DNA from 3 places in the Streptomyces sp. NPDC056987 genome. Region 3 is predicted to be linked to each of the others. Evidence: riboswitches for the same ligand, from Rfam matches in the RefSeq annotation. Region 3 holds a riboswitch; each other region holds the start of a gene.
What was found. Region 3 has a riboswitch for thiamine pyrophosphate ahead of ACFTZC_RS23005 (thiamine ABC transporter substrate binding subunit). Riboswitches for the same ligand answer to the same signal wherever they lie in the genome.
Positions count from the first base shown of each region.

Region 1 (10,003 bases), on a different contig from region 3:
CCGGCAGGACGAGGTGTACTTCGTCGTCAGCGGACGGGCGTCGATCACGGTCGGTGCGGAGACCACGCAGGTCAGCCGCGGCAGCGTCGTCTACGTACCGGCCGGGGCCGCGCACAAGTTCCACCACATCACGGAGGATCTGCGGGTGATGGTGGTGTTCTCACCGCCCGAGGGATGACCCTCAGATGTGTCTCAGGGTCGGATCAGGGGAGAGCGGGGGCTGTGGGGCCACCGCGGGCGCTGCCGCGGCTCTAGCATCGAAGACGTACAGCGGATACATCACGACTCGGTGAAGCGAGGTAGGGACGATGGCGGTTCGGGAGATGTTCACGGGCATGCCCTGGTGGGTCAAGTGGATCGCGGTGCCCGCGATCGCCATCGTGGTCTTCGGCGGGCTGATCATCAGCCTGCTCGCGTTCGTGATCGGCCTGCTGTTCAAGGTGCTGATATTCGTCGCCCTGGTCGGCGGACTGATCTACGTCGTACGGAAGTTCACGGCGTCGTCCTCGTCGCGCGGTGACTGGTAGGGCTGTCAGTCCATACGGCTGTTAGCCCGCCCGAGGGAAAGGTGAAGGGGAAACCAACCCCCGCCCCGACCTGCCCCTAGAGTGGCTCACCTCTGCCGCACCCGGCGGGCCTCCGGCCCGTCAGCACGCCTGGGGGTGATCTTTGGTCACAGCTACATCCGCCGCGGCTCCCACCCTGATCGGATCGGTGCGGCGGGCGCTGCGACTGCTGGAGTCGGTGGGAGCCCATCCCCACGGAGCCACCGCGAAACAGCTCGCGCGGGAAGCGGGGCTCGCCCTCCCCACCGCCTATCACCTGCTGCGCACCCTCACCTACGAGGGCTATCTCCGCCGCGAGAGGGGCGTCTTCGTTCTCGGGGACGCCGCCCAGCGGCTGGTGTGCGCCGGAGCCGCCCGGAGCCGCCGCGCCACCCTCGCCGAGGTCCTCGGCCGACTGCGCGACGCGCTCGGCGTCCCCGTGTACTTCGCGGTCTACCACGAGGGCGAGATGGACCTCCTCTGCGTGGCCGACAGTCCCGCGTGCCCCGCGGTCGACGCCCGCGCCGACTTCCGCGCGACCGCCCATGCCCACGCGATCGGCCAGTGTCTGCTGAGCCAGCTCGACGAGGCGTCCCGCCGGGACCACCTGGACCGCTATCCCGTCCGCCCGCTCACCCCGTACTCGGTACGGGACCGGAGCACCCTGCTGGAGCGTCTCGACTCGCTGGGGCGGATGGAACCGGTCGTGGCCCGCCAGGAGTACCGGCTCGGGACGGTATGCGCCGCCGTGCCGATCACTGTCGGATCCGCCGCGGCCGCGCTGGCCATTTCTATACCGCTCCGTCAACAGGAACGACTGCTTCCGGCGGCCGAGCGGTTACGCAGAGAGATCGGATCCCTGCTGACCTCGCAAATCCTCTCTATCAGTATCTGAAAAATTACTCCTTGTGATCTGCTAGCGCTTACAGGACTATGGCGTCAAGAGGGTCAACGGGGATCATTCCCAGCCACTGTTCCATCTACTCCGGAGTACAACGATGCGCGAGTCGGTCCAGGCCGAGGTCCTGATGAGCTTCCTCGTCTCCGAGGAGCTGTCGTTCCGTATCCCGGTGGAACTCCACTACAAGGTGGCTGATCCGTACGCGGTGCGCATGACGTTCCATCTGCCCGGCGACGCGCCTGTGACCTGGACTTTCGGCCGCGAGCTGCTGCTCGACGGCATCAACACGCCCAGCGGGGACGGGGATGTGCACATCTCGCCGACGACGCCCGAGGACCTGTCCGACGTCCATATGCGGCTCCAGGTCGGCGACGACCACGCGCTCTTCCGGGTCAGTGCCGCGCCGCTGGTGGCCTTCCTGGACCGTACGGACCGGTTGGTTCCGCTCGGCCAGGAGCGCACGCTCAGCGACTTCGAGGACAGTCTTGAGGAGGAGCTGGGCCGCATCCTCGCCGAGGAGAACGCCGGCTGAGGGCTTGTTGAGGGGGCCGTCCGGGTGATTCCGGTGTCCGGGGTGTCCACGGGACCCCGCAAGGGTACGGGCGGCCCCGCGGGCCGCTCAGGACCTCTCCGGAGCCGCTCCGGAGAGGCTCGCCCGCCCTACTTCTTGCGGCGGCGGCCCCTGCTGCCCGGGGCGCGCGTGGGCGGGGCAGGCACCAGCATCCCCGGCTCCAGAGGTCCGGGACCAGGCCCCGCCCCAGGTCCCGCGCCCGGTCCCGGAGAGGCGGGCTGCGTGGACGGAGCCGGGGGGTTCTCCGGGACGGACCGGTCGGCGGAGACCACCAGCGCCGCCAGCGCCGTGGTCACCGGCACCGACGCGACCAGACCGATCGACCCCACCAGCGTCCGTACGATCTCCTCCGCCACCAGCTCACTGTTGGCGACCGTCCCCACGCTCGACTGCGCGATGGAGAAGAGCAGCAGGAGCGGCAGCGCGGCGCCCGCGTAGGCCAGCACCAGTGTGTTGACCACGGACGCGATGTGGTCCCGGCCGATCCGGATGCCCGCCCGGTACAGCGCCCGCGGCCCCATCGTCGGATCCGCCTGGCGCAGCTCCCACACTGCCGAGGTCTGCGTCACCGTCACATCGTCCAGCACGCCGAGCGAACCGATGATCACGCCGGCGAGCAGGAGACCGCTCATGTCGATCTCTGGGTAGAGACCGTGGATCAGCCCCGTGCTGTCGTCGGTGTTGCCGGTCAGGCTCGCCCAGCCGATGAAGAGCGACCCCAGCAGTCCGATCAGCAGCAGCGAGATCAGGGTGCCGAGCACCGCCACCGAGGTGCGGGCCGTCAACCCGTGACACAGATACAGCGCGACCAGCATGATCGCGCTCGCCCCCACCACCGCCACCACCAGCGGATTCGAGCCCTGGAGGATCGCCGGCAGGATGAACAGGGTCAGGATCGCGAACGAGACCACGAGCGCCACCAGCGCCATGACCCCCCGCATCCGCCCCACCACGATCACCGCGATCGCGAAGATCCCCGCCAGCAGCGTCAGCGGGAACTGGCGGTCCACATCGGACACCGAGTACTGGAGATCACGGGGCGCGTCCGGTGCGTAGGCGACCACAACGCCCTGTTTCACGTGAAACTGCCGTGGCGCGTCCGGCTGGACGATCTCGATGAAGGTGTGGCCCTTCTCCTTGCCGCTCTTCAGCTCGACCGTCGCCTTCTTGCACTCGCCGGTCTCCTCCCGCACCGCCTCGCGGCCCTGCGGCGTCGAGGTGTCACCGGTCGAAGGGACCTGGGAGGCGTTCACGTCCTTGCAGGCGACCCGCTCGACCTGGACCACCTGGCCGTCGAAGGTCTGCCGGTCGAAGCCCACACCCGTCCGCTCGTGCGCGGGCGCACCGCCCGGCCAGAGCACGGCGAGCCCGACCACCACGGCGGCCGCGAACGGAATCAGCACCGCCGCGATCACCTTGCGGAGGTGCCGGGAGACCGGCGCGGCGGGGCCATGACTGTGCGAGTGGCCGTGTGCGTGGCCGTCCGATTCGTGGGTCTGCATGGGTGGTGTCACCGACCGATCATCGCAAGAAGGCGGAGGAAGCGCGGGGCCCTCTGTTCAGCGCGCCCGATCTGACGCTAGCGTGGAGGCACCTTTGCACACGCGGGAGCTCGGAGCACCGGGCTGAGAGGGCGCTGACGTGTAGTCCCGGGGACGAGTCCCCGGACACCTGCGCTGCGCCGACCGCTGAACCTGTTACCGGGTAATGCCGGCGTAGGGAGTAGGTCTCATGACCGTTCAGGACGCACACACGCCTGCCTCCGGCTCGGAGGACACCAGCACGGACACCAGCACGGACACCGGCGCGGATCCGGCCCTCCGGGGCGGGACCGAGGGCGGACGGCCCATCGGCTGGCACAAGGGATACATCGAGGGTTCCCGCCCCGATCTCCGGGTGCCGGTCCGCCAGGTCCACCTCACCAACGGCGAGGACGTCACGCTGTACGACACCTCGGGGCCGTACACCGACCCCGAGGTCGTCACCGACGTGCGCCGCGGACTCGCGCCGCTGCGGGAGAACTGGATCATCGGCCGCGGCGACACCGAGGAGTACGCGGGCCGGCCACCGCGACCCGAGGACGACGGGCTCAAGCACACTTCCCCGCGCGGAGGGCTGCTACGGAGCGGAGCGGCGGCCGATCTGCGGGGACTTGACGCGGTCTTCCCCGGTCGGCCGCGCCAGCCCCGCCGGGGCCGCGAGGGCCGCGCCGTCACCCAACTCGCGTACGCCCGCCGCGGGGAGATCACGCCGGAGATGGAGTACGTCGCGATCCGCGAGAACGTCTCCCCGGAGACCGTCCGCGAGGAGATCGCCGCGGGCCGCGCCGTACTGCCGGCCAACGTCAACCACCCGGAGATCGAGCCGATGATCATCGGCAAGCGGTTCCTGGTGAAGGTCAACGCCAACATCGGCAACTCCGCGGTCACCTCCTCCATCGAGGAGGAGGTGGACAAGATGACATGGGCGACCCGCTGGGGCGCCGACACGGTCATGGACCTCTCCACCGGGCGCAACATCCACACCACCCGCGAGTGGGTGCTGCGCAACTCCCCCGTGCCCATCGGCACCGTGCCGCTCTACCAGGCGCTCGAAAAGGTCGACGGCAAGGCCGAGGAGCTGACCTGGGAGATCTACAAGGACACCGTGATCGAACAGGCCGAGCAGGGCGTCGACTACATGACGGTCCATGCCGGTGTCCTGCTGCGGTACGTGCCGCTCACGGCCCGCCGCAAGACCGGCATCGTCTCGCGCGGCGGTTCCATCATGGCCGCGTGGTGTCTCGCGCACCACAAGGAGTCGTTCCTGTACGAGAACTTCGACGAGCTGTGCGAGATCCTCGCCGCGTACGACGTGACGTACTCCCTCGGCGACGGGCTGCGGCCGGGCTCCATCGCGGACGCCAACGACGAGGCGCAGTTCGCCGAGTTGCGCACGCTGGGCGAGCTGAACTCGATCGCCAAGAGCCACCACGTACAGACGATGATCGAGGGCCCCGGGCATGTCCCGATGCACAAGATCAAGGAGAACATCGACCTCCAGCAGGAGATCTGCGAGGAGGCGCCGTTCTACACGCTCGGCCCGCTGACCACCGATGTGGCTCCGGCGTACGACCACATCACCTCCGGGATCGGCGCGGCGATGATCGCGTGGTGGGGGACGGCGATGCTCTGCTACGTCACCCCCAAGGAACACCTCGGCCTGCCGGACCGCGACGACGTGAAGACGGGCGTCATCACGTACAAGATCGCGGCCCATGCGGCGGATCTCGCGAAGGGCCACCCGGGGGCGCAGGAGTGGGACGACGCGCTGTCGGACGCCCGGTTCGAGTTCCGATGGGAGGACCAGTTCAACCTGGCGCTCGATCCGGACACGGCACGGGAGTTCCATGACGAGACGCTGCCGGCGGAGCCGGCGAAGACGGCTCATTTCTGCTCGATGTGCGGGCCCAAGTTCTGCTCGATGAAGATCTCGCAGGACATCCGGCGCAAGCACGGCGGCGAGCCGGCGAGCGGCGCGCACGACACGGGCGGCACGGATGGCACGGACCGTGCGGACGGCACGGACCCTGCGGGCCGTGCGTCGGCCGACGAGATCGAGGCGGGCATGGCGGAGAAGTCCAAGGAGTTCGCCGCGGCCGGCAACCGGGTCTATCTGCCGCTGGTCGACTGACCGCTCCCGCGCCGGGCCGCTCGGAGGGCCGGATCTCTGTCCCAGGGCCGGGCCCCGCGCCCCGCCCCGGGTCCGGCGTCGGTCATGACGCGACCGAGCGGCCCGGACCACCTGCCGGGGTCATTCCGGCCGGTGCTCCGGGCCGCCGAAGTCGGGGCTGGTGAAGTCCGGACCACTGAAGTCCGGGCTGCTGAAGTTCGGCCGCTGTCCGGCGGAGGAGCCCTCGTCGGGGCTGCTGAAGTCCGGCCTGCTGTAGCCGATCTTGGGGAGCTGACCGGACGAACGAGGCGGGGCCGGCGCCGCCGGGTCCGCGCTCGGGTCGTCCAGGGCGGCCCGCAGGAAGGGCAGGATGCCGCGTTCCAGCAGGGCATGGCGCCACGCCTCGCGTGCGCGGGCGACCTCGTCGGGCAGCTCTCCGCCGGCCGTCTCGTCTGCGGGAAGCTGGGTCGAGCTGTTGCGCAACGCGGTGACCAGCAGCCCTATCGCGGCGGCCAGGATGCCGAGCGCGGTCACGGCCGCGAAGAACCAGCCCACGGCGAGCATGCTGTCCGCGAACGCGGGCGCCGGGTCGAGGGCCTTCAGGAGATAGCCGACGAGCAGGAAGATCGCCGCCGCGGTGCCGCCGAGGATGGGGACCAGGACCGTGATGACGGCCGTGAGCCCGGCGCCGGAGTCCGTCGTGGCGTCCTCCGCGGGTGCCAGCACCGAGTCGCGGATGGACGTGGTGGTGCCCGGTGAGCGGGACTCCTCGCGGATCTTGGCGTAGTGCTCGTACTCCGCCGTCGCGGAGGAGGCGATCCGGCCCGTCGCGTTCAGCGCCATGGTGCGCAACTGCTCCGCGTTGAGCCGCTCCCCGACGGCGGCGAGGTCCGGACGTTCGTGTGCATTACGCAGCACATCGCTGAGGATGCGCTCGAAATCCGCGCGATCCTCGCTCAGCAGGTGCGGAGCGCTTTTCATGTGCATCCCCCGATACTCCGTAGGGCCGTTGCGCCCGTGTGGAACGAGCCGCAGTCGGCGGAAACGGAGGAGAGCCTGCTACGGATAAGCCGATGGTAGAGCGGTTTTGGCGTGCCGTAACAGGGGGTTTCCGGAAAACACCTGTCCTACATTGATTCAGTTGGCCAACGGAAGCCGTACGACCAGCAGTTTTCCTGCCATCGTCACTCCGCCGTCCATGGCGATCGCCAGCCCGTCGGCATATACGTGTGGCCCTTCCACGACCGGTCCGGTGTCGCCTTCGTCGTCCGACGCGTCTTCTGTGCCGACTTCGCCGAGCAGATAGGGAATCGGGCTGTGGCCGTGGACGACACGTCCTCCGCCGTACTGGGAGAGGAGTTCCTGGACGGCCTGGGGGCCGCCTTCGTCACGGAACGCGAAGCGTTTGGTGAGTTTGCGGAACAGGTCCCAGCATTCGTCGGCGTCATTGCGCGTCAGGATCTGGTAGATGGTGTCGTTGACCTCGTCGATGGACGAACCGTAGTCGAGATAGGCCGTGGTGTCGGAGTGCATCAGCAGATGCCCGTCCTCCTCGACCACCGCGTCGAGATGGGACATCCACTGGAGATGGACGTCCTGGAGGCGCTCCATGTCCGTGCGCTGGCCGCCGTTGAGGATCCACGCGGCCTGGAAAGTGGCGGTGCCCGCACCGGAGTTGACCGGGGTGTCGCCGAACCGCTTGGCGCCGATGAGGAGCAGTTCGTGATTGCCCATCAGCGCCTTGCAGTAGCCGCCGGCCGCCGCGGCCTCCGCGGAGAGCCGCATGACGAGGTCGATGACCCCGATGCCGTCGGGGCCGCGGTCGGTGAAGTCGCCGAGGAACCACAGGCGTGCGTTGCCGGCCGCCCACTGGCCCTCGGCGTCGATCAGGCCCTGTTCGCCGAGGGCGGCGACGAGTTCGTCGAGATAGCCGTGGACGTCGCCGACGACGTAGAGCGGTCCCGGTCCGTCGGAGTCGGCGGCCTCGGTGGGGTCGATGTCGACCTGCACGGTGTCGCCCCGGTTGACCCTTGTGATCACCGGAAGGTCGCGTTCGGTGGGGGTGTACCCCTCCGGCATCCCGTCGGCGGGTACCGCGTCGCCGGGGTGGCCCGACACGTCGGCCGCCGGGCGCTCGGGGCTCTCGGTCCCGGGTACGGCGGCCGGGTGCGGAACGGTGGCGGCGGGCGCGTCCTGGCCGGCGGCCGGCTGCTCGGGGACGGTGCCGAGCTGTTCCTGTTCGGCACCGAGCTGGTCCTGTACCGCGCCGAACTGCTCCTGCACCGCGCCCAGCTCGTCCTGTACGGCGCCCTGTTGGACCTGCGGGGCTGCTGACGGGGCCGCTCCGGCGACCGGCTGCTCCGGCGCGCCGACGGGGGGCCGCCCGGGCCCGCCGGACGCGGTGCCGGCCGGTTCCTGCTGCCCGGGTCGGACCGGCTGCCCGGCCTGCCCTGGCTGTGCGGACTGCACGGGAACCTGCGCGTACGGCGGCACCCGGAAGTCGCGCAACGTCGCCGTCCGCACCGCGGGTCCCTGACCGGCCCCCTGTGTCATCGACCCCTCCACCACCGTCGTGCCGCAATACACCTCTCGGCCCCGCCGCCCTGCCGGACGGAGTGAGTCCGTCGGCGGAAAAGGGAAGGTCCGTGGTGTCGTGCGCCCATCATAGGAATGACCTCGGGCCTCTGCGACGCACCAGGGGTGGTGAATCGAATCGTACCGCCGGTTCGGCGGCTGTTTTCTCGCCGATCGCCCGAAATGCGGAAGGTCCGACCGTTCGGCCGGGCGCCGGGATCCGCGGGCCGCATGGTGCCGCGGGGCGCCGAGAGGCGTCGTACGGCCCCGAATCGCCGGGCCGCGGGCGATCGCGTCCCGCTTTCGTACCGCCTCCGTACCGGTTCCGTACGGCGCCGGTACGGAGGCGGTACGGAACCGGCGGGGCCGGCCCCGTACCGGCACGGCCGTGGCGCACGCGTCGCCTACGGCGGCGGTCAGTCGCCCGCCGGTGAGCGGGGAGCGCTGACCGTGGTGCGCGGCGGGCGGCGCTGTGAGGAGGTCCTGATGATCAGTTCGGTCGGTATCACCTGCTCGACCGGCCGGTCGGCCTCGATCCCCTCGATGGCGTCGATGAGGAGCTGGATGACGGCGGTGCCGATCCGGCGCGGCTTCAGCGAGAGCGTGGTGACGGGCGGTTCGGTGGAGGCGTACACCGTGGACTCGCTGCAGCAGACGATCAGCAGGTCCTCCGGTACCCGCAGCCCGTACCGCCGGGCGGCGGCGAGCAGATCGGTGCCGTTGGGGTCGAAGAGCCCGTAGACGGCGTCCGGGCGGTCCGGGCGGGCCAGCAGCCGGTCGGCGGCGACGGCCCCGGCGCACGGGTCGTGGGCGGGGTAGGACTCGTAGACCGGATCCTGGCCGACGCGCTCGCACCAGTGCAGGTACGCCGTGGTGGAGAGCCGGGTGTAGGTGTCCGTGGTGGTGCCGGTGAGCAGCCCGATACGGCGGGCTCCGGCGTCGGCGAGATGGTCGAGCAGGTCGAGGACGGCCGCCTCGTGGTCGTTGTCGACCCAGGCGGTGACGGGAAGGGTGCCCGCGGGCCGGCCGTCGGAGACGACGGGAAGGCCCTGGCGGACGAGTTCGGCGACGACGGGATCGTGGTCGGAGGGGTCGATGACCACGGTGCCGTCGAGGGCGACGTTCGCCCAGACGTCGTGGCGGGAGGTGGCGGGGAGGATGACGAGGGCGTAGCCGCGGGCGAGGGCGGCGGAGGTCGCGGCCCTCGCCATCTCGGCGAAGTAGGCGAACTCGGTGAAGGTGAAAGGTTCATCCCCGTACGTGGTCACGGTCAGGCCGATGAGCCCCGACTTGCCGGTACGGAGGGTTCGGGCGGCGGCGGACGGGCGGTAGCCGAGGCGCTCCGCTACTTCTCGGACATGGCTCCGGGTGGCGTCGGGTAACCGTCCCTTGCCGTTGAGCGCGTCCGAGACAGTCGTGATGGAGACACCGGCTGCGGCGGCGACGTCCCGGATGCCCGCCCGACTCTGCCGGCTTCCCCGGCGGGTTGTGTCCGTCCGGCTCACCTGGTGTTTCCCTGCTGCTGTCATGGCGAGCCGATAGTAGGGCTCGATCGGGCGGTGGGGCCGGTCGCATATGCACCCGGCAGCAGGCACGTTTCTGCAAGACAGACCAAGGCCAACCTCCTTGGAACACAAGGGAGTTAATCGTTACTGCCATGGTCTCCTATGTAAGGAGCGGTCTGGACCTGTTGAGAGGCCCATGTTTCGAAGAGGTCTCAACTCACCTCTACGAGGGATGCGCGCCACGGCGTGAGCCACC
Region 1 is NZ_JBHURV010000033.1:22,670-32,672, forward strand. Features, by position in the region: gene ACFTZC_RS30875 (cupin domain-containing protein) at 1-178, shown strand, start outside; gene ACFTZC_RS30880 (DUF5326 family protein) at 309-527, shown strand; gene ACFTZC_RS30885 (IclR family transcriptional regulator) at 670-1,440, shown strand; gene ACFTZC_RS30890 (SsgA family sporulation/cell division regulator) at 1,544-1,978, shown strand; gene ACFTZC_RS30895 (YibE/F family protein) at 2,107-3,519, opposite strand; TPP riboswitch at 3,612-3,756, shown strand; gene thiC (phosphomethylpyrimidine synthase ThiC) at 3,749-5,689, shown strand; gene ACFTZC_RS30905 (hypothetical protein) at 5,810-6,655, opposite strand; gene ACFTZC_RS30910 (metallophosphoesterase) at 6,806-8,236, opposite strand; gene ACFTZC_RS30915 (LacI family DNA-binding transcriptional regulator) at 8,659-9,771, opposite strand.
Region 1: linked by a shared signal. The riboswitch ahead of thiC (phosphomethylpyrimidine synthase ThiC) and the one ahead of ACFTZC_RS23005 (thiamine ABC transporter substrate binding subunit) in region 3 are both predicted to bind thiamine pyrophosphate.

Region 2 (10,003 bases), on a different contig from region 3:
GGTAAGGTTAGGTTAGCCTCACCGATCATGCGGCGTGGCTCCACAGCAGCGGAACTCGGCGTCGGGAGGTGAACCGCGTGTACGTCTGCTCATGTTTCGGGATCACCGAGACGCAGGTGAAGGAACACGCGGCGGCCGGCGCGTGCACGCCCCGCGAGATCGCGTCGGCCAGCAAGGCCGGCACCGACTGCGGCTCGTGCGTACGGCGCATCCAGTCGCTCCTGGGGCGCGGTGGATGTCCGCGCCGTGAGCTGCTGGAGCAGCCACGGCAACAGCCGCAGCAGCCGCCCGCCCCGGCCCTCAGGGACGCCGCATAGGCCCGCTGTCCCGGCCGTTTCAGCCGTCGCAGCCGTCGCGGCTGTCTCAGCTGTCGGGCTGCTCGATGAGCTGGGCGATGTAGAGCGGTTCGCCGAGTTTCTCGATCAGCTCCAGTTGCGTGTCGAGATAGTCGATGTGGTGTTCCTCGTCCTCCAGGATCGATTCGAAGATCCCTTTAGATGTGTGGTCGCCTTTGGACCGCATCACGTCGATACCGCGCTTGAGGCGGTCGATCGCCTCCACCTCGACCTGCCGGTCCGCCTGGAACATCTCCGTGACCGTCTGGCCCACCCGTACATGGAAGAGCCGCTGATAGTTCGGCAGGCCCTCCAGGAACAGCAGCCGGTCGGTGAGGAGTTCAGCATGCTTCATCTCGTCGAACGACTCGGCCCGGGTGTACTTGGCGAGTTTCGTCCAGCCGAAGTTCTCCTGCATTTTCGAATGCAGAAAGTACTGATTGATCGCGGTCAGTTCGGCGGTCAGCTGCTCATTGAGGAATTCAATGACCTCGGGGTCGCCCTGCATCGCGCGGACTCCTTCCAAGCCGGTGACGGAGCGGAATGCTGGGCATCCTCGCACCGTGATCCGGAGGTCGTCCAGTAAGTGCACGCTTAGTAGGAGTTGCCGGAATCGAGGTGTACCTGGTCATCACCACCCCTCCCGGTCTGTCACCATGGAAGGCATGGGTCAGCCGGAGAGCCGGGAGCGTCGGGAGCCGGAAGTGTCCGAGCTGCCGCCGGGACAGCGCCTGCAGCGCGGCTGGCCGGTCACGCATTACGGCCCCGTACCGAAGTTCCGGCAGGAACGCTGGGAGTTCCGGGTCTTCGGCGCGACCGCCGACGGCGACAAACACTGCTGGAACCATGGTGAGTTCTCGGCGCTGCCGTTCTCCACCGTGGTCGCCGATCTGCACTGCGTCACAAAATTCAGCATGGTCGGGGCCGAATGGGGCGGGGTGCCCGCCCGGACGGTCGTGGAACTCGCGCCGCCCGCGCCGAACGTCACGCATGTGATGGTCTGGGCCGAGTACGGCTTCAGCTCGAATCTGCGGCTCGCCGACTTCGTATCCGACCGCACGATCTTCGCCACCCACAAGGACGGCGAATTGCTCACCGCGGAACACGGATTTCCGGTACGGCTCATCGTTCCGCAGCTCTACGCGTGGAAGGGCCCGAAATGGGTCCGGGGCGTGGAATACATGACCGCCGACCGCCGGGGTTTCTGGGAGGAACGCGGCTATCACAACGTCGGCGACCCCTGGTCCGAGCAGCGCTACTCCTACCAGGAACTCCCGGGCGACGGCCCCGAACTCTGACGGCCCCGCACTCTTTACGCGGCCGGGGCCCCGCCGGGAGTGAGGGCTCAGCCGTCGCGCAGCTTCTTCAGCCGGGCCACGTCCGCCGCGTGCCCCTCCTTGCCGCCCGGGGTCTCGATCACCAGCGGTACGCCCGCGGTCGCCGGATGCGTGAACAGCTCGCGGAACGGGTCCTCCCCGATGTGCCCCGCGCCGATGTTCTCGTGCCGGTCCTTGTGCGCGCCCGTCACATCCTTGGAGTCGTTGGCGTGGATCAGCTTGAGCCGGCCGGCGCCGACCGTGTCCACCAGCAGGTCCAGGGTCTGCCGCATGCCGTGCGGCCCGGTCAGGTCGTGCCCCGCGGCGAAGATGTGGCAGGTGTCCAGGCAGATCCCGAGCCGGGGGTGGGAGTCCAGCGCGTCGAAGTACGGGCCGAAGTCCCAGGTCCGTGAGCAGAGCGAGAAGCCCTGGCCCGCCGTCGACTCCAGCAGCAGGAACGGGTCGTCGTCGTGGGTCAGCTCGTCCAGGAGGGGCAGCATCCGCTCCCGTACCTGCGCGAGCGCCACCTCACGCGGCCGGCCGCCGGTCGCGGAACCGGTGTGCACGACCACACCCAGCGCGCCGATCTCCCGGCCCCGCCGCAGACTGTGGCGGAGCGACTCCACGGACTTCTCGGCGGTCGCCTCCGTGTGCGAGCCGAAGTTGATCAGATACGGGGCGTGTACGTACGCGGGGATCCGCGCCGCCGCGCACTCGGCGCGGAACCGCTCGTCCTGCGCCGGATTCCCGGCGGGCGTCGCCCAGCCGCGCGGATTGGCCGCGAAGACCTGGACGGTCTCCGCGCCCAGCTCGCGCGCGTACGCCAGACCGGCCGTGGCGAGCCCGCCGGCCACGGGGACATGGGCGCCGACAGGGTTGCGCATCTGTGTCTAGAGTCCCTTGGTCTTGAGGGTGATGGTGGAGCCCTCGGGGGCCTGTTCGCCGCCGGTGACGGACTGCTCGCCCACGGTGTCCCCCAGGAACGGGAAGCTCCGCTCGACCTCCACCTGGAAGCCCGCGTCCTCCAGCACCTTCTTCGCGGCCTCGGTGCCCTGCCCGGTCACATCCGGTACGGAGACCATCCGCGGGCCCTTGGAGACCGTCAGCGTGACCGTGTCGCCCTGCGCCAGGCGGGTCCCCTCGGCGGCGGACTGCCGGGCGACCGTGCCCTCGTCCTGCGCGGCGTTCACCTGCTCCGCGGCGATCTTCACCGTGAGCCCCGCGTCCTCCAGCTCGGTGGTGGCGTCGGCCACGGACGTGCCGGTCACATCGGGCATGTCGACGGGGGCGCCCTTGCTGACCAGGAGCGCGATCCCCGCGTCGGGCCGTACGTCCCGGCCCGCCGCGGGCGTGGAGCTGATCACCGTGCCCCGCGCGACGTCCTCGTCGAACTCCCGCTTGACCAGGCCGGCGGCCAGCCCGGCCTCCTTCAGGGCGGACCGCGCCTCGGCCAGCGTCTTGCCGGTCAGGTCGGGCACCCGGACGATCTCCGGGCCGCGCGAGATGACCAGCGTCACCGGACCGCTGCCCCGGACCCGGGAGCGGGGCTCCGGATCCGTCCCCATCACCGTGCCCCGGTCGAAGCTGTCGCTGAAGTCCCGGGTGACCTTCGCGTCCAGGCCCTCGGCGCCGAGCCGCTCGCGCGCCTCCTGCTCCGTCTGCCCGAGCAGCGACGGCACCCGGGTGAACTGGCCCGAGTTGATGTACCAGACCCCCGTCCCCACCCCGAGGACGAGCAGCACCGCGACGACCGCCGCGAGCACCCCGCGCGACGGCATCCCCCGGCGCCCCCCGGCCCCGTACCGGGACCGGCCGGCCGGCGGCCCGGCGTCCGGGGGCGGCATCTCCAGCCGGCTCGTGTGCCGGACGGGCTCGTCGTCGGGCTCCTCGACGGGCCGGATCCGGGGGATCACCGTCGTACGCCCGTCGGCGTCCGCGCCGGCCGCCGGCTCGGGCCTGGCCCGCGGCGGTACGGCGTCGAGCTGCGCGTCCGTGAGCGCCGCACGGGCCGCGCGGACCAGCGCCAGCAGCGCGACCGCGTCGAGCGGCCGGTCCTCGGGGTCACGGGCGGTCGCCGCGGCGACCAGCCGGTCCAGCTCCGGGGCGAGCCCGGGAACGGCGGCGGACGGGGCCGGCACGTCCTCGTTGAGATGGCGGTAGAGGACCTGCGCGGGGGTGTCCCCGGAGTGCGGCTTGGCACCGGTCAGCATCTCGTGCAGGACGACCCCGCAGGCGTACACATCGACGCGGGTGTCGGACGTGCCGTACTCGATCTGCTCCGGCGCGAGGTACGAGACCGTGCCGAGGACGGTCCCGGTGGTGTTGGTCACCTCCCCGACGCCCCTGACCAGCCCGAAGTCGGCGACCTTGACCCGGCCGTCGTCCCCTATCAGCACGTTCTCCGGCTTCATGTCCCGGTGGACGAACCCGGCCCGGTGCGCGGCGCCGAGCGCGGCGAGCACCGGCTCCAGGATGTCCAGCGCGGCCCGCGGGCGCAGCGCCCCGCGCTCCCGTACGACATCGCGCAGGGTGCACCCGGCGACGTACTCCATCGCCAGGTAGACGTACGCGCCCTCCGCGCCCTGGTCGAAGACCGCGACCACATTGGGGTGCGCCAGCCGCGCCACCGACTTGGCCTCGCGGATGAACCGCTCCACGAAGGAGACGTCCGCCGCGAGCGCCGGATGCATCACCTTGAGCGCCAGGACCCGGTCGAGCCGGGTGTCCACGGCCCGGTAGACCGTGGCCATGCCGCCGACCGCGATCCGCGCCTCGACGCGGTAACGGCCGTCGAGCACCTGCCCGACGATGGGGTCCTGAAGGGTCGTATCCACGCCGGTGAGTCTACGAGTCACCGCCGACACTCCCGAAGCCCCGGTCGGAGCGGGCGCACGACTGAAGCCGACCTGTGACAGGCCTCCCGGAGCGCCGTTACGCACCGGACGCGCCTCGGCCCCGTACGCGTGTGGCGCGCCGGGCGGTTCAGAAGCAGGGCCGCTCCGGGTCGAGCGCCGCCACCCCGTCCACCGGGGAGGACGCCTCCGCGAAGTGGCGGCGCGGGATCCGGCCCGCCCGCCGCGCCAGCCGGCCCGCCGCCACCGCGTGCCGCATCGCCTCGGCCATCAGCACCGGCTCCTGGGCGCGGGTGACCGCGGACGCCAGCATCACCGCGGCGCACCCCAGCTCCATCGCGAGCGCGGCGTCCGACGCGGTGCCCGCGCCCGCGTCCAGGATCACCGGGACGCCGGCGCGCTCCACGATGAGCTGGAAGTTGTGCGGGTTGCGGATGCCGAGCCCGGAGCCGATGGGCGAGCCGAGCGGCATGATCGCCGCGCACCCCACGTCCTCCAGCTTCGCCGCCAGGACCGGGTCGTCGTTGGTGTACGGCAGGACGGTGAACCCGTCGTCCACGAGGGTCTCCGCGGCGTCCAGCAGCTCCACCGGGTCGGGCAGCAGGGTGCGCTCGTCCGCGACGACCTCCAGCTTGATCCACTCGGTGCCGAGCGCCTCCCGGGCCAGGCGCGCGGTGAGGACGGCCTCGCCGGCGGTGAAGCAGCCCGCCGTGTTGGGCAGCGGGCGGATGCCGAGCCGGTCCAGCACGGAGAGCACGGACCCCTGCACGGTGGGGTCGAGTCGGCGCATCGCGACCGTGGTGAGTTCGGTGCCGGAGGCGATCAGCGAGCGTTCGAGGACATCGAGGCTGGGCGCCCCGCCCGTCCCCATGATCAGCCGGGAGGCGAACGTGGTGGAGCCGATGGTGAGCAGATCGTCGGCCATGTCCGTCAGCCTCCCTGGACGGCGGTGAGTACTTCGACCCGGTCGCCGTCGCTGAGCGCGGTGCCGGACCAGCGGGTACGGGGGACCACCGTCTCGTTGACGGCGGCGGCCACCCCGGAGCGCGCCGGGGTGAGGGTCGCGACGACGGTGTCGAGGGTGGTCGCGGCGGCGAACTCGCGTCGCTCGCCGTTGACGGAGACATGCATCACGGTGGTGTTCATGCGGACTGCTCCACAGGGGCGGCCGCGGACGCGCCGGACGCGGCCGCGGTGGCGGGAGTGGTGGACGTGCCGGACGCGCCGGCGGAGAAGCGCAGCGGGGTGAAGGGCGCCGCCTCGGGCGGGAGTTCACCCGTCGTCAGGACCGTGGCCAGGACATCGCCGGTGACCGGCGTCAGCAGGACCCCGTTGCGGTAGTGGCCGGTGGCCAGCGACAGACCCGGCAGCACGGTCGGCCCGAGCAGCGGCGCGTTGTCCGGCGAGCCGGGGCGCAGCCCGGCGCGGGTCTCGGTGAGCGGCAGCTCGGTGATGCCGGGCACCAGCTCGTGCGCGTCGCGCAGCAGCTCGTACACCCCGCCCGCCGTGACCGTCGTGTCCCAGCCCAGTTCCTCACTGGTCGCGCCGACGACCAGCTCGCCGTTCTCGCGCGGCACCAGATAGACTTGGCCGCCCCGCACCACGGCCCGTACCGTCCGAGACAGGAAGGGCCCGTGGCGGCGCGGCATCGTCAGGCGCAGGACCTGCCCCTTGACGGGCCGTACGGGCGGCACCGCCTCCGGGGGCACGCCCGCCAGCCTGCCGCTGAGGCTGCCGCCCGCCAGCACCACCCGGTCCGCGGCGAGCGCGCCGCCGTCGGCGAGGACGGCGCCCGCGGCCCGGTCCCGTACGACGGTGAGCTCCCGGGCCCAGGCGCGGTGGAAGACCACCCCGGCCCGCTCGCACGCCGTGAGGAGCGCCGCCGCGAGCCGGCGCGGGTCGATCTGGTGGTCGCCGTCGACCCGCAGGCCCCCGCGAACCCCCGGCGCCAGCATCGGCTCCAGACGCCGGCACTCGCGCCCCGTCAGCCACTCGGAGGCCAGCCCCGAGCGCCGCTGCAGCGCGTGCAGTTCGCGGAGCTGCGCTCGGTCGTCGGAGTCCAGGGCCACCGCGAGCGTGCCGCACGCCCGGTACCCGGTGTCCCGGCCGCTCGCCTCCTCCAGCTCCGCGACGAACGCCGGATACCGCCCGGCGGAGGCGAGATTGAGCCCGAGCAGGGTCTGCTCGCCGTGGTGCAGCTCGGTGACGGCGGCGAGCATGCCCGCCGCGACCCCCGCCGCGCCGCCGCCCGGGTCCGGGTCGGCGACGGCGGTACGCAGCCCGCGGAGGGCCGCGCGCCAGGCCGTGACCAGACCGATGATCCCGCCGCCGACGACCAGGACGTCGTACCCCGTGGGGGATGGCGGTGTGCGGGATGTCGGTGTGCGGGACGATGACCGTGTGGGTGCGTGCATGGGCGTCCAGCCCCTCCCTTCGCCGGCATGACCCGGATCAGGTTCGTACGGTCGGAGGCCGCTCCAGCCTCCCTCTCAGCCCGGTGCGTCCGGACTCCCGCGAGGTAGTGTCGACCGCCAGACTAACGCGCCGTCCACCAGGTCGTAAGGGAGCGTCACCATGGCCCGCTCGTTGGACGGACTCGTCCTCTCACCCGTCGCCGACCAGGCCCCGGGCCAGGTCGGGACCCGTACCCGCTTCGTCTACCACGAGGAGGACGGCCGTATCTGGGCCTCCTACGAAGGCGGCGACGTGGTCCGCGGCCACCTCGTGGGAACGCGTACCGGCGACCGTCTCGACTTCCGCTACGTCCAGTTGAGGCAGGGCGGCGAGACGTCCTCGGGGCACTGCGTCTCCACCGTCGTCGACCTCCCCGACGGCCGGGTCCGGCTGGAGGAGAGCTGGGAGTGGGAGTCCCGGGAAGGCAGCGGGACGAGCGTCGTGGAGGAGCTGCCCGCCGGCGCTCCGGTGGTTGTCTGATCACCGCCGCCCTACCTGTCCGCGACCTCTAAGGTGACCGGGTGAGCGAACAGCGGCAGGCACACGGACGTGACGGGCACGAGGGGTGGGACCCGCGCGACGGGCGGCCGGACGAGCCCGGGGTGGTCGTCGTCGGCGCGGGCATGGCGGGGGTGCGGACCGCCGTCGCCCTGCGCGAGAAGGGATACGGCGGCCGGATCACCCTGATCGGCGCGGAACCCCACCCGCCCTACGACCGGCCCCCGCTCTCCAAGGCGATCCTGCTCGGCACGGCCGAAGGGTCCGCCTTCGACATCGACTTCGGGGCCCTCTCCGTCGACCTCAGGCTCGGCCTGGAAGCCACCGGGCTGCGCCCGTCCGACCGGGAGCTGGACACCACCGCCGGGCCCGTCCCGTACGACGTGCTGGTCATCGCCACCGGCGCCGAACCCGCCGTACTGCCCGGCACGGAGGGCGTGCCCGGGGTCCACCCGCTGCGCACGCTCGACGACGCCGTGCGGCTGCGCCCCGTACTGGAGCGGCGGCGGCAGGTCGTCGTCGTGGGCGCCGGCTGGATCGGCGCGGAGTTCACCACCGCCGCCCGTGAGGCCGGGTGCGTGGTGACCGTCGTGGAGGCGGCCGACCGGCCCCTCGCGGGCGCCCTGCCCGCCGAGGTCGCCGCCCCCATGACCGACTGGTACGCGGAGAGCGGCGCCGAACTGCTGACGGGCACCGGTGTGGCCGCCGTCGAGCCGGGCACGGTGATCCTCGCGGACGGCCGCCGGCTCGCCGCGGACGCGGTGGTCGTCGGCATCGGCGCACGGCCCGCGACGGCCTGGCTCGCGGGCTCCGGCATCGCGCTCGGCGCGGACGGCTCGATCACCGCGGACGAACGGCTGCGCACCTCGCTGCCGGACGTGTACGCGGTCGGTGACTGCGCCTCCTTCCCGTCCGCGCGCTACGGCGAACGGCTCCTCGTCCACCACTGGGACAACGCGCTCCAGGGGCCGCTCACGGTCGCCGCGCAGGCCGTCGGGGAGACCGACCCGGTCTACGATCCGGTGCCGTACTTCTGGTCGGAGCAGTTCGGCCGGTTCGTCCAGTACGCGGGCCACCACGGGGCGGCCGACACCCTGGTACGGCGCGGCGACCCCGCGGGGGCGTCCTGGTCGGCGGTCTGGCTGCGCGACGGCGTCCTGGTGGCCCTGCTGGCCGTGGGGCGCCCCCGCGACCTGGCCCAGGGCCGCAAGCTGATCGAGGCGGGCGCGCGCCTCGACCGGGAGCTGACGGCCGACCCGGCGGTACCGCTGCGCAAGGCGGTCCGCTGAGCCGTCCGGCGGGCGGTCCGGGTCCGTTGTGCCCTGGTTTCCACCCCGTCCGGGGTGGCTCGGGGTGCCCGGTGTCAGTCCGGGATGGCACGCTTGTCCTGTGACCGAGATTGACGCAAAGATCGATGCTCTCGTCCCCGCCTGGCTTCACCTGCCCGATATCGCCGAAATGCTCGGTGTCGAGGTGACGCGCGTGCGGCAGTTGGTGAAGGAAGGCCAGCTCATCGCCGTGCGCCGGGGCGAGAACAGGACGCTCCAGGTTCCCGCCGCCTTCATCGACGGCACCAAGGTCGTCAAGGGGCTCGCCGGCACCCTGACGCTCCTGAGGGACGACCACTTCACCGACGAAGAGATGCTTGAGTGGCTCTTCACCCCCGACCCCAGCCTGCCCGGCACCCCCGCGCAGGCGCTCAGCGAGAATCGCGGTACGGAGGTGAAGCGCCGGGCTCAGGCGCTCGCCGTCTGACGGCCTCATCATCCGGGGACGGGCGGCGCCCGCCGCCGCCCGTCCAGGAAGTCACGTAGCTCCACACACAGCTCCGCGAGCGGTTCCGGACGCGGTTCCGGATGCGGTTTGCGGACGCGGATCCAACGGGGGGACCTTCCCATGCCCACGCCCCACGAGGCACTGTCCGACGCCCGGCTCTACCTGTGCGTGGACGCCCGCAAACGGCAGGGGGACCTCCCCGAGTTCCTCGACGCCGTGCTGGCCTCCGGCGTGGACATCGTCCAGCTCCGCGACAAGGACATGGAGGCGGCCGAGGAACTGGACCACCTCCGGGTCTTCGCGGACGCCTGCCGCCGCCACGGCAGGCTGCTCGCCGTGAACGACCGCGCCGACGTCGCGCACGCCATCGGCTCCGACGTGCTCCACCTCGGCCAGGGCGACCTGCCCGTCCCGGCGGCGCGGGCGATCCTCGGCCCCACCCCGCTGATCGGCCGCTCCACCCACGCGCGCACCGAGGTGGACGCGGCGCTCGCCGAGCCCGGCGTGGACTACTTCTGTACGGGCCCCTGCTGGCCCACCCCCACCAAGCCGGGCCGGCACGCCCCGGGCCTCGACCTGGTGCGGTACGCGGCGGCGAGCGGCACGGACCGCCCGTGGTTCGCGATCGGCGGGATCGACGCGGGCAACCTGGACCAGGTGCTGGACGCCGGGGCCCGCCGCGTCGTCGTCGTACGGGCGATCACGGAGGCCGACGACCCGGCGGCGGCGACGGCGGCCCTGGCCGGACGGATACGGGCGCGCGCCGCCTGAC
Region 2 is NZ_JBHURV010000007.1:4,738-14,740, reverse strand. Features, by position in the region: gene ACFTZC_RS10455 (bacterioferritin-associated ferredoxin) at 69-317, shown strand; gene bfr (bacterioferritin) at 364-843, opposite strand; gene ACFTZC_RS10445 (sulfite oxidase-like oxidoreductase) at 1,001-1,633, shown strand; gene ACFTZC_RS10440 (deoxyribonuclease IV) at 1,681-2,535, opposite strand; gene pknB (Stk1 family PASTA domain-containing Ser/Thr kinase) at 2,542-4,485, opposite strand; gene ACFTZC_RS10430 (thiazole synthase) at 4,634-5,428, opposite strand; gene thiS (sulfur carrier protein ThiS) at 5,434-5,634, opposite strand; gene thiO (glycine oxidase ThiO) at 5,646-6,917, opposite strand; TPP riboswitch at 6,915-7,028, opposite strand; gene ACFTZC_RS10415 (hypothetical protein) at 7,078-7,437, shown strand; gene ACFTZC_RS10410 (NAD(P)/FAD-dependent oxidoreductase) at 7,581-8,744, shown strand; gene ACFTZC_RS10405 (Rv2175c family DNA-binding protein) at 8,845-9,210, shown strand; gene thiE (thiamine phosphate synthase) at 9,352-10,002, shown strand.
Region 2: linked by a shared signal. The riboswitch ahead of thiO (glycine oxidase ThiO) and the one ahead of ACFTZC_RS23005 (thiamine ABC transporter substrate binding subunit) in region 3 are both predicted to bind thiamine pyrophosphate.

Region 3 (10,003 bases):
GCGTCCATGCTGCGCTCGGTGCACGACGACGCGATCTCGGACGCCCTGGACGAACTCGTCACCGGCGCGCGCGTCGTCGGCGTCATGGGAGGCCACGCCATGGCGCGGGGCACCGACGCGTACGCCGGCGCGGCGCGCTTGGGCCGCGCCCTCACTCGTACGGGACTGACCGTGGCCACCGGTGGCGGCCCCGGCGCCATGGAGGCCGCGAACCTCGGCGCGTACGCCGCCTCGCACCCGGACGAGATGCTGGACAAGGCTCTAGAAGTGCTCTCCGAGGTGCCGTCGTTCGCTCCCTCGGTCTCGGCGTGGGCGCGGGCCGCCTTCGACGTCAGGGCGCGCTGGCCGAAGGGCGAGGACTCCATCGGCATCCCCACCTGGTTCTACGGACACGAGCCGCCCAATGCCTTCGCGGGCCACATCGCGAAGTACTTCGCCAACGCGACCCGTGAGGACGGCCTGTTGGCCCGTTCCAACGCGGGCGTGGTGTTCCTGCCCGGCGCGGCGGGCACCGTCCAGGAGATCTTCGACAACGCGACGCCGAACTACTACGAGTCGCGCGGCGAACCGACCCCGATGGTCCTGGTCGACCGCGCCCACTGGACCGAGCGCTTCCCGACGTGGCCGCTGCTCCAAGCACTGGCGAAGGAACGCCCGATGGAAGCTCGGATCACACTCGTCGACTCGGTGGACGAGGCCCCCGCGGCGCTCGCCAGGCTCTCCGCCAGCTGAGGGCAGGGCGCCGTCGGTTCACCCCAGGAGAGCGGCAAGTCGCTCGTACGAACGGACCCGGTCCCCCTCCGTCCGAACCCGGTCGTGGCCCTTCGGTCCCGTCTCACGGGCGGTCTCGGGGTCACGGAGCAGTCGTACGAGCCGGTCGGCCACTTCCCCGACGCGACGACCGTCCACGACGTGTCCCGTCTCGCCGTCGCGCACTGCGTCGGCCGCGCCGCCCGAGTCGCCGGTCGGCACCGGCAGTCCCGCCGCCGCTGCCTCCTGCGGCCTTCATGCCCCGCGCGCCCCGTAGGGGGCGCGCCTGCTCTACGCGTGGATCCCTGGCACGGAGCGCTCCTCCGGTACGGGGTGCTCCTCCCGCTCTTCCAGGACCACCACATCCTCGCGGATGAAGACGACCCCCACCGTGGCGCCCTCCGCGGGAGCGGCGTGCAGCCCGCACTCGGCCTCCAGGACGGATCCGTCCTCGCCCCGTTCGGGGCGCAGCAGCACGGCGACGCTGCTGCCCCGGAAGGTACGGGCCTCGACAGTGCAGCGCAGGCCCTGCGTCGCGTCGACCAGTCGTACCCCGGCCGGGCGCACCAGCAGCAGCCGTTCTCCCTGCGCGGATCCGTCCGGCACCGGGATCCTGCCCCACGCCGTGTCCGCGGCCCCGTCGCCCACGGTCGCGCTCACGATGTTGTCGAAGCCGAGGAACCGTGCCACGAACGCGGAGGCTGGCCGCTGCCAGACCTCCAGTGGTCTGCCGCTCTGCGCGATACGGCCGTCGCGCATCACCACGACGCGGTCGGCGAGCGCGAACGCCTCTCCCTGGTCATGAGTGACGGCGAGTACCGTCGTCCCCAGCCGTCCGAAGAGGCCGCGCAGTTCGACGACGAGACGCTCGCGCAGGCTCCGGTCCAACTGGCCGAGCGGCTCGTCCAGCATCAGCAGCCGCGGCCGCGGCGCGAGCGCCCGGGCCAGGGCGACCCGTTGCTGCTCGCCGCCCGAGAGTGCCGCGACGGCCCGCCGTCCGGCCCCTGGCAGGCCCACGAGTCCGAGCAGTTCCTCGACCCGCCGGGCCTGCTCGTCGCGTGACGCGCCGCGCATCCGCAGGCCGAAGGCGATGTTGCCCGCCACGTCGCGCTGCGGGAAGAGCTGGTGGTCCTGGAACATCAGGCCGACGCCACGCCGGTGCACCGGCACGCCGGTCTGGTCGGCACCGTCGAGGGACACTCGCCCCCCGTCCGGTGCCTGGAGACCGGCCACGACGCGCAGCAGGGTCGACTTGCCACTGCCGCTCGGCCCGAGAACGCAGACGATCTCGTGTTCGGCGATCTCCAGATCGACCGCGTCGAGCGCGGCGTGCGCCGCGGTGCCGAACCGTACCGTGACGTCCGACAGGGTCAGCAAGGACATCAGAACTCTCCCGCGCGGTCGGTACGGATACGTTCCAGCGCCAGCAGCGACACGGCGCACACCACCATCAGAACCGTGGACAGCGCCATCGCCTGCCCGTAGTTGAGCTCGCCGGGTCGGCCCAGCAGCCGTGCCACGGCCACCGGGAGCGTCGGCCGGTCGGGGCGCGCGATAAAGACCGTCGCGCCGAACTCACCGAGCGAGACGGCGAAGGCGAACCCTGCCGCCACGAGCGTGGCCCGCCGTACCAGCGGCAGATCGACCTCCCGCCAGGCCCGCAGCGGGGACGCTCCGAGGACGGCTGCCGCCTCGCGCAGCCGCCCGTCCACCGCACGGAGCACCGGCAGCATGGTCCGTACGACGAAGGGAACGCCCACCAGCGCCTGGGCGAGCGGCACCAGGATCCATGAGGCCCGCAGATCCAGCGGCGGCTTGTCGAGCGTGATCAGGAAGCCGAAGCCGACGGTCACGGCGGAGACGCCGAGCGGCAGCATCAGCAGCGCGTCGAAGCCCCGTACGAGGCGTCCGGCGCGGCGGGTCAGCGCGGCTGCGGCCAGGCCGCCGACCACCACCGCGATGGCCGTGGCGACCAGCGCGTACCGCAGCGAGTTCCAGATGGCCTCCAGCGGCGGCACGAGGAAGGTGCCGCCGCTCGCGTCCACCGAGGCGAGCGCCCGGTAGTAGGCGAAGCCGTAGCCGCCAGGGCCGTCGAGGGAGCGCTCTACGAGCACCGCCAGCGGCAGCAGGATCAGCAGTGCGACCGTCGCGAGTACGCCGCCCAGCAGCACCCACTGCCCGGCGCCGCGCGGTCGACGCGCGGTCTGCTCGGGGTCGACGAGCCTGAGGGCGGTCTCCCGCCTCCGTACGGTTCCGGCGTGAACGGCGAGGATCACGCCGACCGCCGCGAACTGCACCAGCGTCAGCACGGCGGCGGTGGGCAGATCGAGGAGTTGCGCGGTCTGCCGGTAGATCTCGACCTCAAGGGTGGCGAAGCCGGGGCCACCGAGAATCTGCACGACGCCAAAAGAGGTGAAGGTGAAGAGGAAGACCATCAGCGCGGCGGCCGCGACGGCCGGAGCGAGCGCGGGCAGCGTCACGCGCCACCACGCCGCGAGACGCCCGGCGCCCAGTACGCGCGCGGCCTCCTCCTGGCGCGGGTCGAGCTGCGACCACAGGCCGCCCACGGTGCGTACGACCACCGCGTAGTTGAAGAAGACATGAGCGAGCAGGATCGCCCAGACAGTGGTGTCGAGCCGTACGCCCCACAGTTCGTCGAGGAGTCCACCGCGTCCGAGCAGCGCCAGGAAGGCGGTGCCGACGACGACAGTGGGCAGCACGAACGGCACGGTGACCACGGCGCGCAGAAGCTGCTTGCCCGGGAAGGCGAAGCGCGCGAAGACATAGGCGCCCGGCAGGGCGATCAGCAGGGTGAGCACGGTGGAGGCGAGCGCCTGCCATGTGGTGAACCAGAGGACGCCGAGGATGTCGGGGCGGCTCAGTACGTCGCCGACGCGGCCGAACTGCCACGCACCGTCCGTCGTGAAGCCGCGCCCGACGATCGCGGCCACGGGGTAGGCGAAGAAGACGGCGAAGAAAGCGACGGGCCCGGCCATGAGAGCGAGGCGTACGGCGCCTCCGTGCCCGCGCCGCCGCGCCCGCCGCTCCCGGCACCGCGAAGAGGTCAACAGACCGCCCCGTACGTCGCCCTGTTCGCCGCCCCGTCGTCGCAGGACGCCCCGCCGGGTCCGGCCGTCCTCCACGGCCCAGCCCTCGTCCTCGGTGGTTACTTCACTACGAGTGCCGACCACGACTGGATCCACTGCTCACGGTTGGCGGCGATCCGGTCGGGCGCCACGGTCTCGGGCCGGTCGACCGTCGCGCCGAACTTCGTGAAGAGCTCGGGGAGAGCGACGCCCTTGGCCACCGGATTGACAAACATGTTCAGCGGCATGTCCGCCTGGAACTTCTCACTGATCAGGAAGTCCAGCAGCGCCTTGCCACCGGCCTCGTTCTTCGCGCCGTCGAGCAGCCCGGCGAACTCGGTCTGCCGGAAGCAGGTCCCGGTGGCGACCCCCGTAGGGGCCTGCTGGGGCTGCGGCTTCGCGTACAGCACCTCTACGGGCGGGCTGGAGGCGTACGAGACGACCAGCGGCCGGTCGCCCTTGGCCTTCTCGCCGCCCGCGGAGCCGGAGAAGCTCTCGTTGTACGCCTGCTCCCAGCCGTCGACGACCTGGACTCCGTTGGCCTTGAGCTTCTTCCAGTAGTCCTGCCAGCCCTCCTCCCCGTAGCGCGCGACGGTGCCCAGGAGGAAGCCGAGACCGGGCGAGGACGTCGCGGCGTTCTCGGTGACGAGGAGGTTCTTGTACTGGGGCTTGATCAGGTCGTCGAAGGACTGCGGCGGCGCGAGCTTCTTGTCCGCGAAGTACTTCTTGTCATAGTTGACGCAGATGTCGCCGGTGTCGACCGGTGTCACCCGGTGCTTCTCCTTGTCGAGCCGCGCGCTCGCGTCGACACGGTCCAGGCCCTTTGCCTCGTACGGAGTGAACAGGCCATTGTCGAGTGCGCGGGAGAGCAGGGTGTTGTCGACGCCGAAGAACACGTCGCCCTGGGGTGATCCCTTGGTGAGGATCTCCTTGTTGAGTGCTTCGCCGGCGTCACCGCTCTTCAGGACCTTGACGGTGTAGCCGGTCTCCTTGGTGAACTCTTTCAGCACCGCGGGGGAGGCGTTGAACGAGTCGTGACTGACAAGGGTGACGGTCTTGGACTTCGTACCGTCGCTCCCCCCGTCGCCGGACGACGCGGAGCCGTCGGAGCCGCCGCACGCGGCAAGGGTGGCGACGCCGATCGCCGCGGCGATCGCGGCGGACGCCGCGCTTCTGGCGCCGGTACGGATACGGATGGTACCCACTGGTTTTCCTCCTGGGATGTCCAGGAGAAGACGCGGCCCCACCCGGGGCGGGCCGCTGGCGCGGACCGGTCCCCGGGCAGGGCGCAACAGCTTGAGTGATGTCCGAACTTCCTACCCAGAATGACCTGGGCAAGGTTCAGAGGGTCTGCGGCCGCTGCCCGTTCTCACGGACATGTGCCGCACTCTCAGCGCTGTGGCGCTCCCCTGTCGGAAAATATGCAATGTGTTTCGGGCCAAGGTTACCCCCAGGCCGCACTAGCGCTCCGTGGCGGCCAACTGTCCGCACGCACCGTCGATCTCCTGGCCCCGTGTGTCGCGTACGGTCACCGGTACGCCGTGTGCCGCGATCGCCTCGACGAACTTCTTCTCGTCCTCCGGGCGCGACGCCGTCCACTTCGAGCCGGGAGTGGGGTTGAGCGGGATCAGGTTGACGTGCACCCTCTTGCCCTTGAGGAGCCTGCCGAGCCGGTCGCCCCGCCACGCCTGGTCGTTGATGTCGCGAATCAGGGCGTACTCGATGGAGATCCGGCGGCCGGACTTCTCCGCGTACTCCCACGCGGCGTCCAGCACCTCCCGCACCTTCCAGCGTGTGTTGACCGGCACCAGGGTGTCGCGCAGTTCGTCGTCGGGAGCGTGCAGGGAGACCGCGAGCCGGCACTTGAAGCCCTCGTCGGCGAAGCGCAGCATCGCGGGCACCAACCCGACCGTCGAGACGGTGATCCCTCGCTGCGAGATACCCAGACCGTCCGGCTCAGGATCGGTGAGTCGGCGGATCGCGCCGACGACGCGCTTGTAGTTGGCGAGCGGCTCGCCCATGCCCATGAAGACGATGTTGGAGAGTCTCGCAGGGCCGCCGGCGACCTCACCGTCGCGCAGGGCACGCATCCCGTCGACGATCTGGTGGACGATCTCCGCGGTGGACAGGTTCCGGTCCAGACCGGCCTGGCCGGTCGCGCAGAAGGGGCAGTTCATCCCGCAGCCTGCCTGCGACGAGATGCACATGGTGACCCGGTCGGGATAGCGCATCAGCACGGACTCGACGAGGGTGCCGTCGTGCAGCCGCCAGAGCGTCTTACGGGTCGTGTCGTCGTCGCACGAGATGTGCCGCACCACCGACATCAGGTCGGGCAGCAGTTCCGTCGCGAGTTTCTGCCGCGCGGCGGCCGGGATGTCGGTCCACTGCTCGGGGTCGTGCGCGTAGCGCGCGAAGTAGTGCTGCGACAGTTGCTTGGCGCGGAACGCCTTCTCTCCGATGGCGGCGACGGCCTCGCGGCGCTCGGCGGGGGTGAGGTCGGCGAGATGCCGCGGGGGCTTCTTGGCTCCGCGCGGCGCGACGAAAGTGAGTTCTCCGGGTGCAGGCATGGTCCGTCCAGTGTCGCAGACGGCGCCCCGTGGCCCGTTCCCCGTATGCGGTGACATGGGAAAGGGGGCCGCCGCCCCGTGGGCGACGTACCCCCTCCTCTGCTGCGCGCTCCACGACCGCCGGCGCCCCGTACTGGGCGCCCGGTGCCGTACCGGCCACAGCCGCCCGTGTGCCTTGACAGGAAGCCCCCTGTGCTCTGCCGGGGCCCTGCCCGTCAGGACCCCACGAAGAGCACCAGAAGCAGCCAGACCACCGGCGCCGTGGGCAGCAGCGAGTCCAGCCGGTCCATGATCCCGCCGTGCCCCGGCAGCAGCGTGCCCATGTCCTTGATCCCCAGGTCGCGCTTGATCATGGACTCGCCGAGGTCGCCGAGCGTGGCGCTGGCCGCGACGGCCAGACCGATCAGCAGCCCCTGCCACCAGGCACCGCCGTCGATCAGGAACTCCATCAGGAGCGCGCCGGCCACCATCGCGAAGGTGACGGCGCCGCCGAGCCCCTCCCAGGTCTTGCCGGGGCTGATGCGCGGCGCGAGCTTGTGCGTACCGAAGCGCCAGCCGACGGCGTACGCGCCGGTGTCGCTGACGACGGTCAGCACGAGGAACATCAGCACGCGCTGCGAGCCGTCTCCCGCCGTGAGCATCATCGCGACGAAGGTCGCCAGGAACGGTACGTAGAACGCGGCGAAGACCCCTGCGGTGACGTCCTTGAGGTAACCCTCGGGCGGCTCCGTCATCCGCCAGATCAGCACGGCGAGCGCGGTGAGGGCCATCGCGACCCAGGCGCCCTCCGCGCCGCGCGCGTATCCGGCGACGACCATCGCGGCGCCACCCACCGCCAGCGGCACGAGTGGTGCCTTGATGCCCTTCTTCTCGTCGAGCCGTGAGGTGAGCTCCCACAGCCCCACGACCACGGCGATCGCGATGACGCCGACGAACACGGCCTTGACGATGAAGAGCGACGCGGCGACCACCGCGCCGAGCCCGACACCGACCCCTATGGCCGCACGCAGATCACGACCGGCCCGCTTCTTCGGCGGGGACGGCGGGGGGACGGCCATGGGCTCCTGCGGAGTCTCGTCACGGAACAGGGGGCCGCCCGGCCGAGCAGCCCCCCGGTCGTCATTCTGGTCCCCGCCGTTCGCGGGTTCGTCGGGCACGATGGGCATGGGCCGAGTCTGCTGTGCGGGATGCTCATCGTATGCGGGACCCGCCGGGGCGGCCCCCTGGTCGGTCGGTCCCCAGTAACCGGCTGTCGGCGAGGCCCCCCGGGAAGAGTCGTTCATCAGACCTCGAGCAGCTCGGCTTCCTTGTGCTTGAGCAGCTCGTCCACCTGTGCGACGTACTTCGCGGTGGTGTCGTCGAGCTCCTTCTCGGCGCGGCGTCCCTCGTCCTCGCCGACCTCGCCGTCCTTGATCAGCTTGTCGATCGTCTCCTTGGCCTTGCGGCGTACGGCGCGGATCGAGATCCTCGAGTCCTCCGCCTTGGTCTTGGCGACCTTGATGAACTCCTTGCGGCGGTCCTGGGTCAGCTCGGGGAACACCACCCGGATGATGTTGCCGTCGTTGCTCGGGTTGACGCCGAGGTCGGAGTCCCGGATGGCCTGCTCGATGTTGCGCAGCGCGCTCTTGTCGAACGGGGTCACCACAGCCATCCGCGCCTCGGGTACGGCGAACGAGGCGAGCTGGTTGATCGGGGTGAGGGCACCGTAGTAGTCCGCCACGATCTTGTTGAACATCGCCGGATGCGCACGCCCGGTGCGGATCGCGGCGAAGTCGTCTTTGGCGACCAGGACGGCCTTCTCCATCTTCTCCTCGGCCTCGAGGAGGGTCTCTTCGATCACCACTTGCTCCTGCGTGTCTTGGTGGGCCCGGCATGCTTGCCGGCCGGCGGAACCTGCGTCGCGTCTTGTCCTGCACGGTGTCCGACCGGCAGGGCTTTGTCCATCCTCCCCGTGCGGGGCAGCCCGGGATCAGCTCCGGGTGCCCTGGTCGCTCACGAGTGTGCCGATCTTCTCACCCTTGACCGCGCGCGCGATATTGCCTTCCTTCAGCAATTCGAAGACAAGGATCGGCAACCGGTTGTCCTGGCACAGCGTGATCGCGGTCATGTCGGCGACACGCAGGTCCCCGGCGATGACCTCGCTGTATTCGAGCGCGTCGAACTTGACCGCGTCGGGGTTGGTCTTGGGGTCGGAGTCGTACACCCCGTCCACGCCGTTCTTGCCCATCAGCAGCGCCTGGGCGTCGATCTCCAGGGCGCGCTGGGCGGCTGTGGTGTCGGTGGAGAAGTACGGCATGCCCATACCCGCGCCGAAGATGACCACGCGGCCCTTCTCCAGGTGGCGTACGGCGCGCAGCGGGATGTACGGCTCCGCGACCTGGCCCATGGTGATGGCCGTCTGCACGCGGGAGTCGATGCCTTCCTTCTCCAGGAAGTCCTGGAGAGCCAGACAGTTCATGACCGTACCGAGCATGCCCATGTAGTCGGAGCGGGCCCGGTCCATGCCGCGCTGCTGGAGTTCGGCGCCGCGGAAGAAGTTTCCGCCGCCCAGGACGACCGCGATCTGGGCGCCGTCGCGGACGACGGCGGCGATCTCGCGGGCGATGGCGTGGACGACGTCGGGGTCGACTCCGAGCGCCCCTCCGCCGGCGAACGCCTCACCGGACAGCTTCAGCATGAAGCGTCGCTTCTTGCCGTCGTCGCTCTTCTCGACGCTCTTGTCGGCCTGTTCCATGGAGATCTCCTCGTGCACATACGAAGAAGGCCATTGCCGGGGTCCTTACGGTTCCCTGTGCGGCAATGGCCTCCTCGTCAGATCTGCGGTCGCCCGGCCGCCTGCGAAGTAATGCCGTCAGGCACACGCGAGCGACTGCCTCCGACCCTATCGGGGTCTTTGGTTGATCGCGTACGGACTCAGACGCCGACCTTGATGCGCGAGAAGCGCTTCAGGGTGACGCCGGCCTCGTCCAGAATCTTCTGGACGGACTTCTTGTTGTCCTTCGCGAAAGCCTGCTCCAGAACGACGTTCTCCTTGAAGAAGCCGTTGACGCGACCCTCGATGATCTTCGGAAGGGCGGCCTCGGGCTTGCCCTCCTCGCGCGAGGTGGCCTCGGCGACGCGGCGCTCCTTCTCGACCGTCTCGGCCGGGACCTCGTCGCGGTTGAGGTACTTCGGCGCGAAGGCCGCGATGTGCTGCGCGACGTCCTTGGCGACCTGGGCGTCTTCCTTGTCCAGCTCGACCAGAACGCCGACCTGCGGCGGGAGGTCGGGCATGGTGCGGTGCATGTACGCGGCCACGTAACCGCCGGTGAACTGCGCGAAGCGGTCCAGGACGATCTTCTCGCCCAGGTTCGCGTTCGCCTCGTCCACGTACGCCTGGACGGTCTTGCCGGCCTCGATCTCGGAGGCGAGCAGCGTGGCCAGGTCGGCCGGGGACGTCGCGGCGACGTGGGCGGCGAGCGTGTTGGCGACGGCCTGGAACTTGTCGCCCTTGGCGACGAAGTCCGTCTCGCACTTCAGCTCGAGAAGGACGCCGGAGGTCTTGTCGTCGGAGATGAGAGAGATGACGGCGCCGTTCTCGGCCGAACGGCCCTCGCGCTT
Region 3 is NZ_JBHURV010000020.1:72,538-82,540, reverse strand. Features, by position in the region: gene ACFTZC_RS23025 (LOG family protein) at 1-732, shown strand, start outside; partial or broken gene ACFTZC_RS23020 (glycosyltransferase) at 751-996, opposite strand; gene ACFTZC_RS23015 (ABC transporter ATP-binding protein) at 1,042-2,133, opposite strand; gene ACFTZC_RS23010 (ABC transporter permease) at 2,133-3,746, opposite strand; gene ACFTZC_RS23005 (thiamine ABC transporter substrate binding subunit) at 3,917-5,041, opposite strand; TPP riboswitch at 5,132-5,257, opposite strand; gene rlmN (23S rRNA (adenine(2503)-C(2))-methyltransferase RlmN) at 5,297-6,403, opposite strand; gene ACFTZC_RS22995 (phosphatidate cytidylyltransferase) at 6,619-7,686, opposite strand; gene frr (ribosome recycling factor) at 7,686-8,243, opposite strand; gene pyrH (UMP kinase) at 8,373-9,137, opposite strand; gene tsf (translation elongation factor Ts) at 9,317-10,003, opposite strand, start outside.